2 regions of the Peribacillus sp. AS_2 genome follow, and region 2 is predicted to be linked to the other one. Evidence: predicted binding sites of a transcription regulator. Region 2 holds the regulator's gene; the other holds the start of a gene.

Region 1 (8,280 bases), on a different contig from region 2:
AGAATTTGAGTCAAAGTGATCCGAATGATTGAATGCGCTTTCATTTTGTGGAGGACTTGGATTAATTATCAGTTGGCTACTTTTTAATTCAATACAATATACTGCGCTCGTTATGTATCAAAAATATGACCAACCCTTTCATTTAATGGAATACACACGATGTGCTCGGATATCCAAACCGAACTGCCCGAACGCAGGAAGTTCTAACTTTAAACTTTGAACTATATCCACGAGAAAAGGACATTTTTTAAAAGTCCTTTTCTCGTGGTTTTTTTTTACACTTTTACTTGAAGTTTCATTCAATGAGGAAGTGTGGGTTTCAAAGGCGGAGTTTATTGAACAACCAAATGTCCTTTTCTGTAATTCAGACCTGTCCTGCTGACCGATAAACATCACTAGTTGCAACAAGTTTGGCCGACCCCTGAATTATTTCACTTATGACTACTGGTAAACGGCTCGTTAGGAATACTGAAAGGGCAATAAGTATTGCAATGAGAAAGAGCCCAATTTACCCACTCGTTGTTTCCTTATATACATATAATATTGACCAGTGTTGGATCAATAGAGTTTGGAAGCATGGATTCAACATCATATCCAATGCGGCTACCATTTACCAACTTCCCTGGCCGAGTGTGAAAAATCCGTTTTAAATCATGTTTTCCAACGATAAATACCTACTTGACAGGATAGGTAATATCATTCATATTCTTGAGGGAGGTTGAGGCAATAAACACGGAGAATATAATGTGAAATTTTCATTTCATTATATTAGAGTAATAATAAATGGATAGTGGACCGGCAATATATGCAATCCTGTAATGATAAGTGAATTCCATATGTATGTTATTAAACAATTATTATATTTCATTTGCTAAAGATTTTCGAACATTTCCGTTCATTTACCATCTTCTTACTGCTCTTTATTGAACTTTATGTGACAGATGTCACTTTGTATTGTCTTTTTTTAGACTTGGGATTAATATTGGTATGTCGGGGTTTGTGAACATGGTAACACTTTGTCCGAATAATTACCAATTGGAATTTTATTATGTAAGAAAGGGGTAGTACTATGAAAATAAAATGGGCTCTATTAACTATACTTTTTACTATTGCCACTGTGCTAACCGGTTGCGATAACCCATTAATGGTCTTGGACCCTAAAGGGCCAGTAGCTGCAACACAAGCAGATGTTATTATGATTTCGATATGGACAATGGCCTTTGTCGTCCTTGTCGTTATGGTACTGTATATCTTCATGATAATGAAATATCGTGCTTCCAAACAACGTGATGATTATGAACCGCCTCATATTGAAGGAAGTAAGGTTCTTGAAATAATTTGGGTTGCGATCCCAATTATAATCGTCGCTTTCCTATCCGTTGTTACTGTTAAAACAACAAATGAAGTTGAGGCAACACCTAAAGGATACGGAGATCAAGAACCTTTAGTTATTTACGCTTCATCTTCCAACTGGAAGTGGCATTTTAGTTATCCGGAAGAAGATATCGAAACGGTCAACTATCTGTTTATACCGACTAACCGACCAATCGAATTTAAACTTTACTCATTCGGTCCAATCTCAAGTTTCTGGATTCCGCAACTTGGAGGACAAAAATACGCGATGTCGGACATGGTTAATACGTTGCACTTAGCAGCTGATGTACCAGGTGAGTATATGGGTCGAAATTCAAACTTCAGTGGTTCAGGTTTTGCTCAGCAAACGTTCAACGTTAAAGCATTGTCAGCAAAAGATTACGATAAGTGGGTAGATGAAATTAAAGCTACTGCTAAACCGATTACTGAGGAAAAATTCAATGAATTATTAAAACCTGGTCATGTGGGACAATCCACATACACTGGAACTCACTTAGAGTTTTCACCAGCTCCTGAAGGGGAAAATGCTGGTCATGACCACGGATCTTCTGATACTGAAGAACATGATTCCAAGGATTCACACGAGGAACATTCAGAACACAGCAACATGAATCACTAAGAATTAATTTCGTTCGATAAAACAACTAGGTTTACAAGATAAGGAATATTTTCCTGAAAGGAGTCACAAAAGTATGGATTACTTTGATCGATTTGCCGTACCTCATCCAAGTCCTGCGATTTATGCATCCATGGTTGCCATTGGTTTAACCATGATTGCGGTTGTTGCCGGAATTACCTATTTTAAAAAATGGGGTTACTTATGGCGTGAGTGGTTAACAACGGTTGACCATAAACGTATTGGTATCATGTACATCTTGGCAGCACTGCTTATGCTTTTCCGCGGTGGCGTCGATGCTCTTATGATGCGTGCTCAAACGGCTATTCCAGATAACGGTCTTTTGGATGGACAGCATTATAATGAGGTATTTACAACACACGGGGTCGTCATGATCCTGTTCATGGCTATGCCATTTATCATTGGGTTAATGAACATTGTTACACCATTACAAATTGGAGCGCGTGACGTAGCATTCCCACGTCTGAACGCAGTAAGCTTCTGGTTATTCTTCATGGGGGCAATGCTATTTAACATCTCTTTCGTAGTGGGTGGTTCTCCTGATGCAGGTTGGACATCTTACTTCCCGCTGGCAAGTAACGATTTCAGTGAATCAGTCGGTTCGAACTATTACGCGATTTCACTTCAAATCGCAGGTATTGGTACATTAATGACTGGTATCAACTTTATCGTAACCATCTTGAAAATGAGAGCACCTGGCCTGAACTTAATGAAAATGCCAATGTTCACATGGTCTATCTTGATTACAAACTTCATTATCGTTTTCGCTTTCCCTGTATTGACAGTGGCACTTGCGTTGATGACAATGGATCGTCTATTCGGAACTCAATTCTTTACGATGGCCAATGGCGGTAGCGATATGCTTTGGGCAAACTTGTTCTGGGTTTGGGGACATCCTGAAGTTTATATAGTTATTCTTCCAGCTTTCGGTATTTACAGTGAAATCATTTCGACATTTGCACGTCGTAACCTGTACGGGTATAATTCGATGGTTATCTCCATGGTAGCTATTTCTACACTATCTTTCATTGTATGGGCTCACCATTTCTATACAATGGGCCACGGTGCAATGGTTAATGGAATCTTCTCGATTACCACGATGGCAATTGCCGTCCCGACTGGTGTTAAGATCTTCAACTGGTTGTTCACACTTTGGAAAGGTAAAATCGTGTTTACCGTTCCAATGCTATACTCTTTAGCTTTCATTCCGATTTTCACACTCGGTGGGGTAACAGGGGTTATGCTTGCCATGGCAAGTGCTGACTACCAATACCATAATACAATGTTCTTAGTAGCTCACTTCCATTACGTTTTAATCCCTGGTACTGTATTTGCCGTACTTGCCGGTTTCACGTACTGGTGGCCAAAAATGTTTGGTTTCATGTTGAGCGAAAAAATTGGAAAATGGTCGTTCTGGTTCATTATAGTCGGCTTTAATGTAACATTCTTCCCGATGTTCATCACTGGTTTAGATGGGCAGGCACGTCGTATGTATACGTACTCTGAATCAACGGGATATGGTCCATTGAATATGCTCTCTTTCGTTGGAGCGATTGGTTTAGCAATAGGCTTTGCACTTATTGTGTACAATATCTATTGGAGTACTCGTTATGCATCAAGAAATATCTCAAACGATCCATGGGATGCACGTTCTCTAGAGTGGGCTACACATACACCAATCCCTGAATATAACTTTGCAATTGTGCCAACAGTTGCTTCTACAGAAGCATTCTGGGATGCAAAGAAAAAAGGCTTTAAATTATTTGGCGGTAAAGTAGAAAAGATTCATATGCCAAATAACAGTGGCGTGCCGTTTATCATGAGCTGTATCTTCTTCGTTTGGGGCTTTGCATTGGTATTCAGCATGTGGATCATTGCAATCATTGCAACGATCGGTATCTTTGCTTGTATGATTCATCGTTCATTCGAAAAAGATCACGGACGTTATATCTCTGTTGAAGAGATCGAAGAAACTGAAAATAAATTGCGAGGTGCTAAGTAATGAAAATAGATAACTCGCTGCCACTTGAATATAGCACGGAAGAAAATCGCTTAAAGATTTTTGGATTCTGGATTTTCCTGGGAGCAGAAATAGCTCTTTTCGCTACACTGTTCGCCACTTATTTTGTCTTAGTTGGTGGTACTGGAAATGGTCCAACAGGGGAACATCTTTTTAAAGTCCCAACACTAATGTTTCAAACAATCTTTCTTTTAACTAGTAGTTTTACCATAGGTCTTGGAATCAATGCGATGAGACTTGGCAGGCAGAAAGCGACGATTGGTTTCTTCATTATCACCCTTATTCTTGGTTTAGGCTTTTTAGGAGTCGAAATTTATGAATTCGTGGAGTATGTACATGAAGGAGCAACGATTCAAACAAGTGCTTTCTTATCTAGTTTGTTCACACTACTAGGTACGCATGGAGCTCACGTTACACTTGGTTTATTCTGGGGAACCTTCATCACCATGCAGATTAAAAAACGCGGTATGACTCCACAGACAACAAACAAGGCTTTCATCTTTTCACTTTACTGGCATTTCTTGGACGTTGTCTGGATTTTCATCTTCAGTTTCGTCTACCTGAAAGGAATGATGTAATATGAAAGAATTATTCCCACGGGGCCAAGTTATGGGATTTGCTTTTTCGCTAGTTCTGACTTTGGTCGCATTATCAGTTATTATGTTTGATCTCTCACTTAAAATGGCTATGATCATCCTACTTGTTACAGCTTTCATGCAAGCAGCACTTCAATTTGTTATGTTCATGCATGCAGGAGAGTCTGAAGATAAAGCATCGATTTACACAAACGTTTACTACGGATTGTTCGTTGCATTGGTTACAATTTTCGGTACAATGCTAACTATGATTTGGGGATACCAATAATCGATTCTGGAAAAGCTGGGCGTCTTGATGACGTCCAGTTTTTTTGTATGTTAATTCTTATACCGGCCTATCCATTTCATTCATGGAAGTTTGCTTAACAAGGATGTGGCTATCCATTTGTTTAGTATAACCATTTCACAACATTATATTTATAAATGGGGATTTTCACTTTTGAAGCATTCCAGTGTGTTTAAGTGCAATGTGTTACTGGGGTAAAACGTTAATAGAAGGGACACATCAACTAAGAAGACGATCAGCCATTTTTGATATAAAAAGTTATATAAGAATTAATTAATTAATATAGCGGAGATGATGAATTGACATTGCCGGTTTTGATTGTGACAATTATCTTAAGTTTGTTAAAAATATTGGTTTTCTGTCTTCCAACAGATGCAGTTAATTGGATTATCAGTAAATTTAAAATACATTCAGAAATTAGTGGCGGGAATGCGATCATAACCTTTGACGGAAAACGTTTGGAAGGTGAAGAAAAAATTCAAGTTATTAATTATTTTTAATAGCGCTAGATTTTTGAAGAAAAATCATATATTCCCGGGAATGAGGAATTGTTTTTACATCCAGATAATAGTGGGACTCCATTGGTCATTGATACTAAAAGAGGCAAAAAGGATGTTAGGTTATTTGTATATATTTACAGCGACCGCGTGGATGTAGTTAAACAGTACAAGAAGAAGCTCATTTCTTATAGTCTGTTTTCCGATAGCCTCCAAGAACGTTCCATGCCATTAATAAGAAATTTAGTTTAATAGAACATTAAAAAGACGGTCCTTAAAAGACCGTCTTTGAGATTGTAAACAAAAGGGTTAAAACATAGTTGATTGGAGCGGGTGTGCGAGACTCCTGCGGGAAAAGCGAGTCCAAGGGAGACACCGCGGGCGCAAAGGCACCGGAGAGGTTCCCGGACCGCCCGCGGAAAGCGAGTGCCTGGATTGGAAATTAACGGTTAAATTGTCTGCAGCTGAGACGGGCCTTAAAAAGACCTTCTTTTTTATAAGGCTTTTAATATAATTCCATTTCAAAGATATTTTTTCATTATGAAAATTCTGGTACACAAACTGGCATCTTGATTTTAGTGCCTTTTGAAAAAAACAATTAAAAGTGTTATTAAGTAGGAGGGGATTGCAAGAGGGTCGTTAATCGTGCATATGAAAAGTATTTGGGATAGTATTTAAGGGAATAAAAAAGCAGGTATCTATTGCGATGCCTGCTTTTTTATGCTTTCCATTGTTTTTCAACTTGATGAAGGGCTTGTTGTAAAATTACTTCATGATCAGTACCCGGTTTAGCAAGGACGTTAGTTTGATAAGATTTTCCTTGGAAATCAACTGTTACTGTAACTTTTACCATTATGCATCTTTCCTTTCCTAATTCAGAATTAAATGAGGTGGTTGTACCTATTTCTTTTATACCCGTAGCAGAAGGATAATCAAACATTTCAAAAGCTAAAATCGTGAGAATTAATATTCAAAATTATCTGATATTTTAAGCGGGGTGTCAACACTTTTTTTTTGACATGCCCCATTTTCAGGTTTTTTAAAAAACGACCTGGCTTGTATACATGACAGCCAGGTTGTTTTTTTAAAACGAACTATATTCATATTTTAGTTAAAATAATACCGATTAATGCTGCAAGGACACCAGCAATTTGATAGTTTTTTAGTCTTTCCTTGAATATATAACATCCAGCGAATACGACAACCAAACAGTTCAGGCTGACGACAGGGAAAATGATGCTTGCGATGCCAGTGTTCAACGCAAAGAAATAACATCCATAGCCTATCATGCTTAAAAAGCCTACTAAGGAACCGATTTTGACTTCCTTTAGCTTGATTTTTTCTTTTTTAAAGGCTAGAGCCGAAAGAAGATAAAGCATTCCGCCTCCATACATTGATACAAGGATATCAAGGGAGTTTAATTGAAGACGTGTTGATGTCGTCATAAGAATGCCGAGCACACCAAAAGATAAGATGGAAAGTAATGTGTGCATCATCCATGGGACATATTGATGATTACCTTTTGCATTAGGTGTATATTGGATGACTAATGTAGCGATAAACATGCAGGCGATTCCACTCCACTGCAAGGAAGAAATATGTTCGTGAAATATTAAAGCTGCACAGAGAATGGGGAATATGGCATTCGCTGCGATTAATGGAGATGTCAAGCTTGCCGGACCTTTTTCAAAGGCGCTTGCCATCTGGATGTTACCATTGGCGTTCAGTACACCAATTGCTGCACCAAGCATGATGGACAGCCAGTTCAGCTGCAAACCATCCATTGATACTCCATAAACAATGGACAAAATAAAAGCTGAAAAATAAAAGAAAAATTGGATATGTATCTTGGAATACCCTTTTCCGCTGCTCCATTTAAAAATGCTGTTATTGATTCCGAAACATAAACTCGTGATGAGTGCTGCAAAAATCCACATTGACTTAATCTCTTCCTTCATGTAGGATAAACTTCTTCTACATTTTAAGCTGAATGCCCTTAGGAATCAAACCAAATTTAAAATGTATGATTGACAGATTAGATATTTTTTTCTATATTTACTATGACAATTTTAAAATATTTCCCGATAAACGGGAGAGGTTCATAGCATCACCCTCTTAAAAAAACTATGGCTTTGATATTTTTTGCGAATCAACCATATCTTTGAGGAGATATGGTTTTTGTTATATAGAGGCCCATTTTATGAATCTCCCTGAAATGTGGGATTAGGAGGACTTTTCATGTCTGGAAGAAAAGAAGAAGAATTAAAAAAAGATATCACACTGCTTGGGAATCAAGGAACAAAATATACATTTGACTACGCTCCTGAAATCCTTGAGTCATTCGATAACAAGCATCCGAACCGGGACTATTTCGTCAAATTCAATTGCCCGGAATTCACTAGTTTATGTCCAATCACGGGCCAGCCGGACTTTGCTACCATTTACATCAGCTATATTCCCAGTGTGAAAATGGTGGAAAGTAAGTCTTTGAAACTCTACTTATTCAGCTTCCGTAATCATGGTGATTTCCATGAAGACTGCATGAACATCATCATGAATGATTTAATCGAATTGATGGACCCTAAATATATTGAAGTCTGGGGCAAGTTTACACCAAGAGGCGGAATTTCCATCGACCCTTACACGAATTATGGGAAACCAGGTACGAAGTATGAGGAAATGGCGAATTACCGCTTGATGAATCATGACTTATACCCGGAAACCGTGGATAATCGCTAAAGAATAGGAGGGACAATGGGCATATGCCCGTTGTCTTTTTTTAGTTTATAGCTAATTTCGATCAGTGGTCCTGTTATTCTGTCCTTTTTAAAAGTACAAATGTCCTCCTATAATGGAATTTCCACTTGATT
Region 2 (8,280 bases):
CGGATAATCAATTAATGCATTTTCAAGCACCAATTTACTATCGAGGTCCAAATGGTTCGTTGGTTCATCAAGAATTAAAAAATTGCCTTTTTGCATCATCATTTTGGCTAGAGCAAGCCGGGCCTTTTCGCCCCCGCTTAGTGTGGAAACGGTTTTCAAAACATCATCCCCGCTAAATAGGAAATTACCGAGTACGGTGCGAATGTCCTTTTCCGGTTTAAGGGGATAGTCGTCCCATAATTCATTGAGTACGCGTTTATTGGAAACAAGGTTAGCCTGTTCTTGATCGTAGTAGCTGACTTCTACGTTCGTTCCAAAACGGAAATCACCAGAAAGGGCAGGCAGCTTGGAAATGATCGTTTTCAATAAAGTTGATTTTCCAACTCCATTTGGGCCGACAAGAGCTATGCTCTCTCCTTTTGTCATCCGGGAATTAATATTCTTTGATACCGTTTCCCCTTCGTATCCGATAGCCAGGTCCTGGAGGTGGAGTACTTCATTTCCGCTTTGCCTTTCAATCTGGAAAGAAAAATTCGCGGATTTTTCATCACCTTGCGGCTTGTCCAGTACATCCATCTTTTCGAGCTGTTTACGTCTGCTTTGTGCTCTTTTCGTTGTGGAAGCCCTTGTGATATTACGTTGGACAAAATCGCGAAGCTTTTCGATTTCCCCTTGCTGTTTCTCGAACAGTTTCATGTCCCGCTCATAATCCTCCGCTTTTCCCTCTAGGTAAGAACTATAATTACCATGGTATTTTTTCATGTTATTCCGGGAAATCTCATATACCAGGTTTACTACTTTATCTAAAAAATAGCGGTCATGGGAAACAATGAGGACAGCTCCCTGGTAGCCTTGTAAATATTGTTCAAGCCAAGAGAGGGTTTCGATATCCAAATGGTTCGTCGGCTCATCCAGAATCAATATATCCGGTTTCCTTAAAAGCAGCTTACCTAAGGCAAGCCTTGTTTTTTGCCCGCCGCTTAAAGTGGAAATTGGGGTAGAATAGTCAAAGTCGGCAAACTGAAGACCATGCAATACGGAACGGATATCCGCTTCATATTGATAACCTCCCTTCTCTTTGAATGCCACCATCAAAGTGTCGTATTCATTCAGCACTTTTTGGTAAACCGTTTCGTTTTCAAAGATATCAGGTCTGGCCATATCAGCCTCAAGGCGACGCAGTTCCTTTTCCTGCTCTATAAGGTCAGTGAATACAGTAAGCATTTCATCCCAAATGGTCAATGCGGATTCCAATCCAGTATCCTGGGCCATATAGCCGATGGTGACGCCTTTTGGTTTGATTATTTCACCGCCATCATGGGAAAGCTGCCCGGCAATGATTTTTAGCAGAGTGGATTTGCCGGCGCCATTTCGGCCGACAAGGGCAATTCGATCTTTATTTTGAACTTCGAGCTTCATATTTGATAAAATAAGTTCAGCTCCATAATATTTCGATAGTTGATTGATTTGTAATAAAATCATAGATTTCACCTCAATTGATTACTGTTAGTTTAACGTATTTTAGTTATTATCGGCAACAGCTTGGTTCCAAGCTGAAAGAAAAGCTATTACATAAAGTGGAATAATAGTGTATGATTTAGGAGGGGTTACTTAAATGGGAGACTTAACGCATTTTAATGAACAGGGCAGGGCCAAAATGGTCGATGTGAGTGCTAAGCCTGAAACAACCCGGACGGCAGTGGCTCAGTCGAGCATTTTATTGAATGATGAAATATATGAATTGGTCACGAACCATAAAATGAAAAAAGGTGATGTACTGGCTGTTGCACAAGTTGCAGGAATCATGGCCAGCAAAAATACATCCAATATAATTCCGATGTGCCATCCCATTGCTCTGCAAGGGGTCAATATAGCCTTTGATTGGGAAAAAGAAGAACAAGGATATAGGCTTAGGATTGAAACGGAAGCTAAGACAAAAGGGAGTACAGGTGTGGAAATGGAAGCGTTAACAGCTGCATCCGTGACTGCCTTGACTGTTTATGACATGTGTAAGGCCATTGATAAGGGAATGGTGATCGGGCCTACATTCTTAGTGGAGAAAACAGGCGGAGTGTCTAGTAGCGATTATAAAAGGCAAGTAAAACGAACAGATAGAGATTAAGTTGAAAAGCATGTGTGAAGGCGGGGAAGAACAATGAACCATGACCCAAAGATACCGCAGGCAACAGCCAAAAGGTTGCCATTGTATTATCGATTTTTAAAGAACTTACATTCCTCAGGCAAACAAAGAGTTTCCTCGGCTGAGCTAAGTGAAGCCGTAAAAGTGGATTCTGCTACCATTCGCCGTGATTTTTCCTACTTTGGCGCGCTTGGGAAAAAAGGCTACGGCTACAATGTCAATTATTTATTATCCTTCTTTAGAAAAACACTTGATCAAGATGAATTGACCAAAGTCGCTTTAATCGGAGTGGGAAATTTAGGAACCGCTTTTTTAAATTACAATTTCATGAAAAATAATAATACAAAAATTGAAATGGCTTTCGAAGTATCTGAAGAAAAGGTCGGCAAGCGAATAGCTGATGTGCCCATCTACCATATGGATCAAATCGATACACTATTGCAGGAAAATAATATTACTGCAGCGATATTGACAGTGCCTGCACAGGTAGCCCAGACGATAACCGATCGTCTAGTCAAAGCTGACATAAAAGGAATATTGAATTTCACACCTGCACGGCTGACCGTGCCGCCATCCATAAGGGTCCACCACATTGACCTGGCCGTGGAACTTCAGTCGCTCATCTACTTCCTGAAGCATTATCCGGTAGTGGAAGAAGCGGCTTTGGAGGAATGAAAAAACGCTGCATTTATGCAGCGTTTTTTTATTTTTTCTTATTTTTTTGTGCGGCTTTAATCTTAAAGTGCAGCATGATCATGCGTAATCCCGATCCAAAATCAAGGGTCGCAATAAGGACAAGTATGTAGGCAAAGAGTCCCCATCCAGAAGAATTGACGGTTTGAATTGCGATAGCGGTAAAAAGAGCCCCTAAGCCTGCATAAATGATGCCCATGAATAATGGTGATTGACGTTTCATAATAAACCTCCGATGAAGGCCTGTGCAGTATCTAGCATCTTCTCAATATCCTCCCGATATACCACTTGAAGGATGATAACAAGCGTGTTCATCGCAATATGAGCGCTCATGGAAACGAGAATGCGGCCTGTTTTCGCATAAAGGAAAGCAAAAGTGAAGCCCATTGCCGTATATAAAAGAAGATGTTCAAATTCACCATGCGCCAAGCCGAAAATAACTGAGCTGATTAAAGCAGAAATAAAGAAGTTAAAGCGTTTATGAAGTGATCCGAAAATAATTTTACGGAAAATTAATTCTTCCAATATAGGTCCAATTACTGAAGTGACGAAAATGACCATGGGGACTTTGTAAATGAGTGAAATGAGTTGCTGCGTATTTTCAGATTCAGACTCCACCCCAAGCATTTGTTCAATGCTTCCGGCAATGCTTTGCGCAAAAAGAGCCATGAACACTCCTGCAATTGCCCATAATATGGACATGGATACGGAAGTTTGGTTTCTCGTGTCCAGCTTTTCCCTCATATCTTTTCTCATTAAAAAAAGAATCAGGAATAAAGCAGCGAGAAAACTGAAAACTATCCAGTATGCTGCAGATTTCACTTCGAGTTCATCAGCCGGCATTCCGGTATAAGACCCGATCAGCATGAAAATGGGTACCCCGACAATACTGGATAATTGCATGGCAATATAAGTGATGATGACGAACCAATATTCTTTTTTCAAAAATGAAAACTCCTTTTATAGTCACCCATCCGCTTGGAACGTTACTGACATGGGGACAATCTATAAACGCATACTACAAAATGGTATCAAAAATTGGGGCAGAACACCACTTAAAGGTACCCCTAACATGACATTTCAATGACTAAGTTTAGGAAATCATTATGCTAAAGTAGTATACCCGTAATTTATCAGAAATTAATAAAAAATTTTCAATAAGATACTTGCAAAAAAGGCTCGGTTTATTTAATATTATAAATGTGTTAGCACTCGATGATGATGAGTGCTAATAATCATGAAACAAATTATCAAGAGAATATGAGGAGGTTGTTTCACTTGTTAAAACCATTAGGTGATCGCGTTATTATTGAACTAGTTCAAACTGAAGAAAAAACTGCAAGCGGTATTGTTCTTCCTGATACTGCTAAAGAAAAGCCACAAGAAGGTAAGGTAGTAGCAGTTGGTACTGGCCGTGTCCTTGAAAATGGCGAACGTGTTGCTTTAGAGGTTGCCCAAGGCGATCTAATTATCTTCTCAAAATATGCAGGTACTGAAGTTAAATACGAAGACACTGAATACTTAATTTTACGTGAAAGCGACATTCTAGCTGTTATCGGCTAATTATACATCATACTTAACTGAACGAAAATTTTCTTAAATTTTAGGGAGGTACTTATAAATGGCTAAAGAAATTAAATTTAGTGAAGAAGCTCGCCGCTCCATGCTTCGCGGTGTGGACGCACTTGCAGATGCAGTTAAAGTAACGCTTGGACCAAAAGGTCGTAACGTGGTTCTTGAGAAAAAATTCGGTTCGCCGCTTATCACAAATGACGGTGTGACGATCGCTAAAGAAATCGAATTGGAAGATGCATTCGAAAACATGGGTGCGAAATTGGTTGCTGAAGTAGCAAGCAAAACAAACGACGTAGCTGGTGACGGTACAACTACTGCAACGGTTCTTGCGCAAGCGATGATCCGTGAAGGTCTTAAAAACGTAACAGCTGGTGCGAACCCAATGGGTATCCGTAAAGGAATCGAGAAAGCGGTCAATTCAGCAATTGCAGAATTGAAAGCCATTTCCAAACCTGTTGAAAACAAAGAATCAATCGCACAAGTTGCTGCCATATCTTCAGCTGATGAAGAAGTGGGCCAACTGATTGCGGAAGCAATGGAGCGCGTTGGTAACGACGGCGTCATCACAATCGAAGAGTCTAAAGGTTTCACAACTGAGTTGGACGTAGTAGAAGGTATGCAATTCGATCGCGGATATGCATCTCCATACATGGTTACTGATTCAGATAAAATGGAAGCTGTCCTTGAGAATCCATATATCTTGATCACTGATAAAAAAATCACGAATATCCAAGAAATCCTTCCTGTACTTGAGCAAGTTGTACAACAAGGAAAACCGCTATTATTGATTGCTGAAGATGTAGAAGGCGAAGCGCTTGCAACTCTTGTTGTGAACAAACTTCGTGGAACATTCAACGCTGTTGCGGTTAAAGCTCCTGGATTCGGTGACCGTCGTAAAGCAATGCTTGAAGACATCGCAGCTCTTACAGGCGGCGAAGTAATCACTGAAGAAATCGGACTTGATCTTAAATCTGCAACAATCGATTCATTAGGCCGTGCGTCTAAAGTGGTTGTTACAAAAGAAAATACAACGATCGTTGAAGGATCTGGAGATACAGCTCAAATCCAAGCTCGTGTAAACCAAATCCGTGTTCAATTAGAAGAAACAACTTCTGAATTCGACCGTGAAAAATTACAAGAACGCCTTGCTAAATTAGCTGGTGGTGTAGCGGTAATCAAAGTCGGTGCAGCTACTGAAACAGAATTGAAAGAACGTAAACTTCGTATTGAAGATGCATTGAACTCCACTCGTGCCGCTGTTGAAGAAGGTATCGTAGCTGGTGGTGGTACAGCACTTCTTAACGTATACAATAAAATCGCTGAAATCCAAGCGGAAGGCGACGTAGCAACAGGCGTGAAAATCGTTCTTCGTGCCATCGAAGAGCCTGTTCGTCAAATCGCTCACAATGCTGGACTTGAAGGCTCTGTAATCGTAGAGCGCCTTAAAGGCGAAGCAGTAGGCACTGGCTTCAACGCAGCTACTGGACAATGGGTGAACATGATCGAATCAGGTATCGTCGATCCTACTAAAGTAACTCGTTCAGCTCTACAAAATGCTGGTTCTGTAGCAGCAATGTTCTTAACTACAGAAGCTGTCGTTGCTGACAAACCAGAACCTGCTGGTGCTGGCGGAATGGGCATGCCTGACATGGGCGGAATGGGCGGAATGGGCGGCATGATGTAATCATTCGCTAAATCCCTTAATGGAGGGGTTTAACGAGGATTCAGTCATGAATGCTCACCTAACATGTGAATATCTTTAAAGTTGAAGGCCTCTCACAGTTTACTGTGGGGGGCTTTTTTCTTTGTATTTGAATTCTGTATGTCCTAATAGTTGTTGATTTTTTTAATTCCTACTACATCTTCAATCAATAGTGAAGTGTAGGTATGTCTAAAAGGCAAGCTGTTTCTTTTAGAAACAATTTCATGAACCTTCACTATTAAGATAATTCAATCAATCTTTTGTCAATAAACTTGTAAATAATGGTGAGATTTTATAAAGGTAACTAAATTGAAATAGGCAGGGTTAAATATGTCCATTCGAATTTTAAATAGATAGATATGAAAAATTTGAATTATTTATTTATTCCTCCTTTTATTATAATGAAATTAAGTCATTATATAAAAATCTTCCAATTAATTTGATAGAGAGGTGTGTTTGTATTGCGTATTATTGAAAGGTTTTCTGAAATTCCTACAACATGTATATCAGATACTATGAAAGGACTTAATAACTTATCTCCTACCATTAAGCCAGTTAAAGATGATTATCGAGTTGCAGGGAGAGCTTTTACAGTAAAAATGCCTGTAGGTGATAATCTTGTTGTCTTAAAAGCAATTCGTGAGGCTAAACAAGGTGATGTGTTGGTTATTGATGCAAAAGGAGATACGTATCGAGCGATAGCAGGTGATTTTATTGTTGGTATGGCTCAAACATTGGGGATTAATGGGATAATTGTAGATGGAGTAGTTCGAGACCTTGAAGGTATTAAGGCATTGAATTATCCAGTGTTTTGCAAGGGAACAACTATTGCTGCAAGTGGAAAAGCGGGCATGGGTGAAATTAATGTCCCCATTTCCTGCGGTGGGACAACGATACATCCGGGAGATATTGTTGTTGGTGATATTGATGGAGTAGTCGTAATTCCTAAACAGTTAGAAGAAAAAGTTTTAGATCAATCATTAGAAAAGCTAGAAAAAGATAATGAGCGAGCAGAGAAAGTTTCAGGTAATCGAGAAGAAATAAGAAAATATCTAGATGAATTTATTTTAAATAAATAGTTTTTTGAAAAAATGAACATTTGAAGGAATAGAAGGTAACACTCTATCCTTTCAAATGTTTTTTTTATGAAATTTAAAGTGAATAAACATTTAAGGTTTTTACAAAATCCACAAATGCCCGGACAACATTCATATCTACTGATTCTTTATAATAAAACATCCATGTTTTTTGGGTTAAGCTATTCCCTTTCTTATCTTTTAAGTCAATTTTATGAATATCTTTAATGCCATCCAAAAAAAGAGAAGGCATAATAGCATAGCCCAACCCGTTCAAAACCATTTCCTTACAAGTATCACCTTGGTCAACTGACATCGCGATGTATGGAGGCTGGGAATAATGTTCTGCCCACCAATTTTCAATGATTTGCTTATAGAGTTGATCTGTTCGGTAGTCGATTCTAGGGAGATTGGGAAGATCAGATAGGTTTATTTCATTTCTAGACACTATACAAAGCTCTTCTTCAAATAGTAAATGCTTTTCATCCGGCCAACTATAATCTCCGCGGATAAATCCGACATGAGAAACTTGATTATAAACTAAATTGAAAATATCTTTGCTATAGCCTGTGTCTACTTGAAACTCAACATCCGGATATCGTTCTTTAAACAACTTTAATAAGAGTGGTAACTTATATTTACTAATAAAATTGGAAACACCCAATCTTAACGTTCCAGATACACTATGGTTAAAATTTTCTAGATCTTCTTTAATTTCGCGGAAAGAATTGAGCATTTCTTCAGCACGCTTAGCTAAATATTCTCCTTCTGGAGTGAACCGCACTCCTTTTATTCCCCTATCAACAATTTTAACCCCAAATTCCGTTTCGATTTGCTTAAGGCGTTTTGTTAGCGTTGGTTGTGCAATAAATAGGCTTTGTCCGGCCTTTGTAATACTTTTTTCATAAAATAATGTATGTAATATAAGCCAGTCACGATCATCCATTTGCTTTAACTCCCTTAATTTTATCTTTATTTTAAAATTGTTTAACTATTCATTCAATTACACTTGAACAATAACATAAACAGTAAAATTTGAAAAATGACCGATGATTTAATATATAAAAGTTTCATGGCAGCCTATGAAATATTGA

What was found. Region 2 encodes Rex, which represses fermentation and respiration genes when NADH is low (regulators of the CRP and FNR family bind a similar motif). Its sites were predicted from a motif close to TTGTGAAATATTTCACAA; they were not measured.
Region 1: qoxA (cytochrome aa3 quinol oxidase subunit II) is a predicted target of Rex. The motif match lies at 933-950, and genes of this name have one in related genera.

Annotation. Positions count from the first base shown of each region.
Region 1 is NZ_JAPTGA010000006.1:111,206-119,485, forward strand. It holds gene qoxA (cytochrome aa3 quinol oxidase subunit II) at 1,070-1,993, shown strand; gene qoxB (cytochrome aa3 quinol oxidase subunit I) at 2,067-4,013, shown strand; gene qoxC (cytochrome aa3 quinol oxidase subunit III) at 4,013-4,609, shown strand; gene qoxD (cytochrome aa3 quinol oxidase subunit IV) at 4,611-4,895, shown strand; partial or broken gene OTG27_RS12675 (YfmQ family protein) at 5,234-5,662, shown strand; gene OTG27_RS12680 (BA3454 family stress response protein) at 6,129-6,263, opposite strand; gene OTG27_RS12685 (EamA family transporter) at 6,511-7,368, opposite strand; PreQ1 riboswitch class I at 7,499-7,544, shown strand; gene queF (preQ(1) synthase) at 7,649-8,149, shown strand.
Region 2 is NZ_JAPTGA010000013.1:138,085-146,364, reverse strand. It holds gene OTG27_RS20945 (ABC transporter ATP-binding protein) at 1-1,482, opposite strand, end outside; gene moaC (cyclic pyranopterin monophosphate synthase MoaC) at 1,616-2,122, shown strand; gene OTG27_RS20935 (redox-sensing transcriptional repressor Rex) at 2,156-2,815, shown strand; gene OTG27_RS20930 (YdiK family protein) at 2,844-3,056, opposite strand; gene OTG27_RS20925 (CPBP family intramembrane glutamic endopeptidase) at 3,053-3,778, opposite strand; gene groES (co-chaperone GroES) at 4,112-4,396, shown strand; gene groL (chaperonin GroEL) at 4,455-6,092, shown strand; gene OTG27_RS20910 (RraA family protein) at 6,626-7,189, shown strand; gene OTG27_RS20905 (LysR family transcriptional regulator) at 7,263-8,132, opposite strand.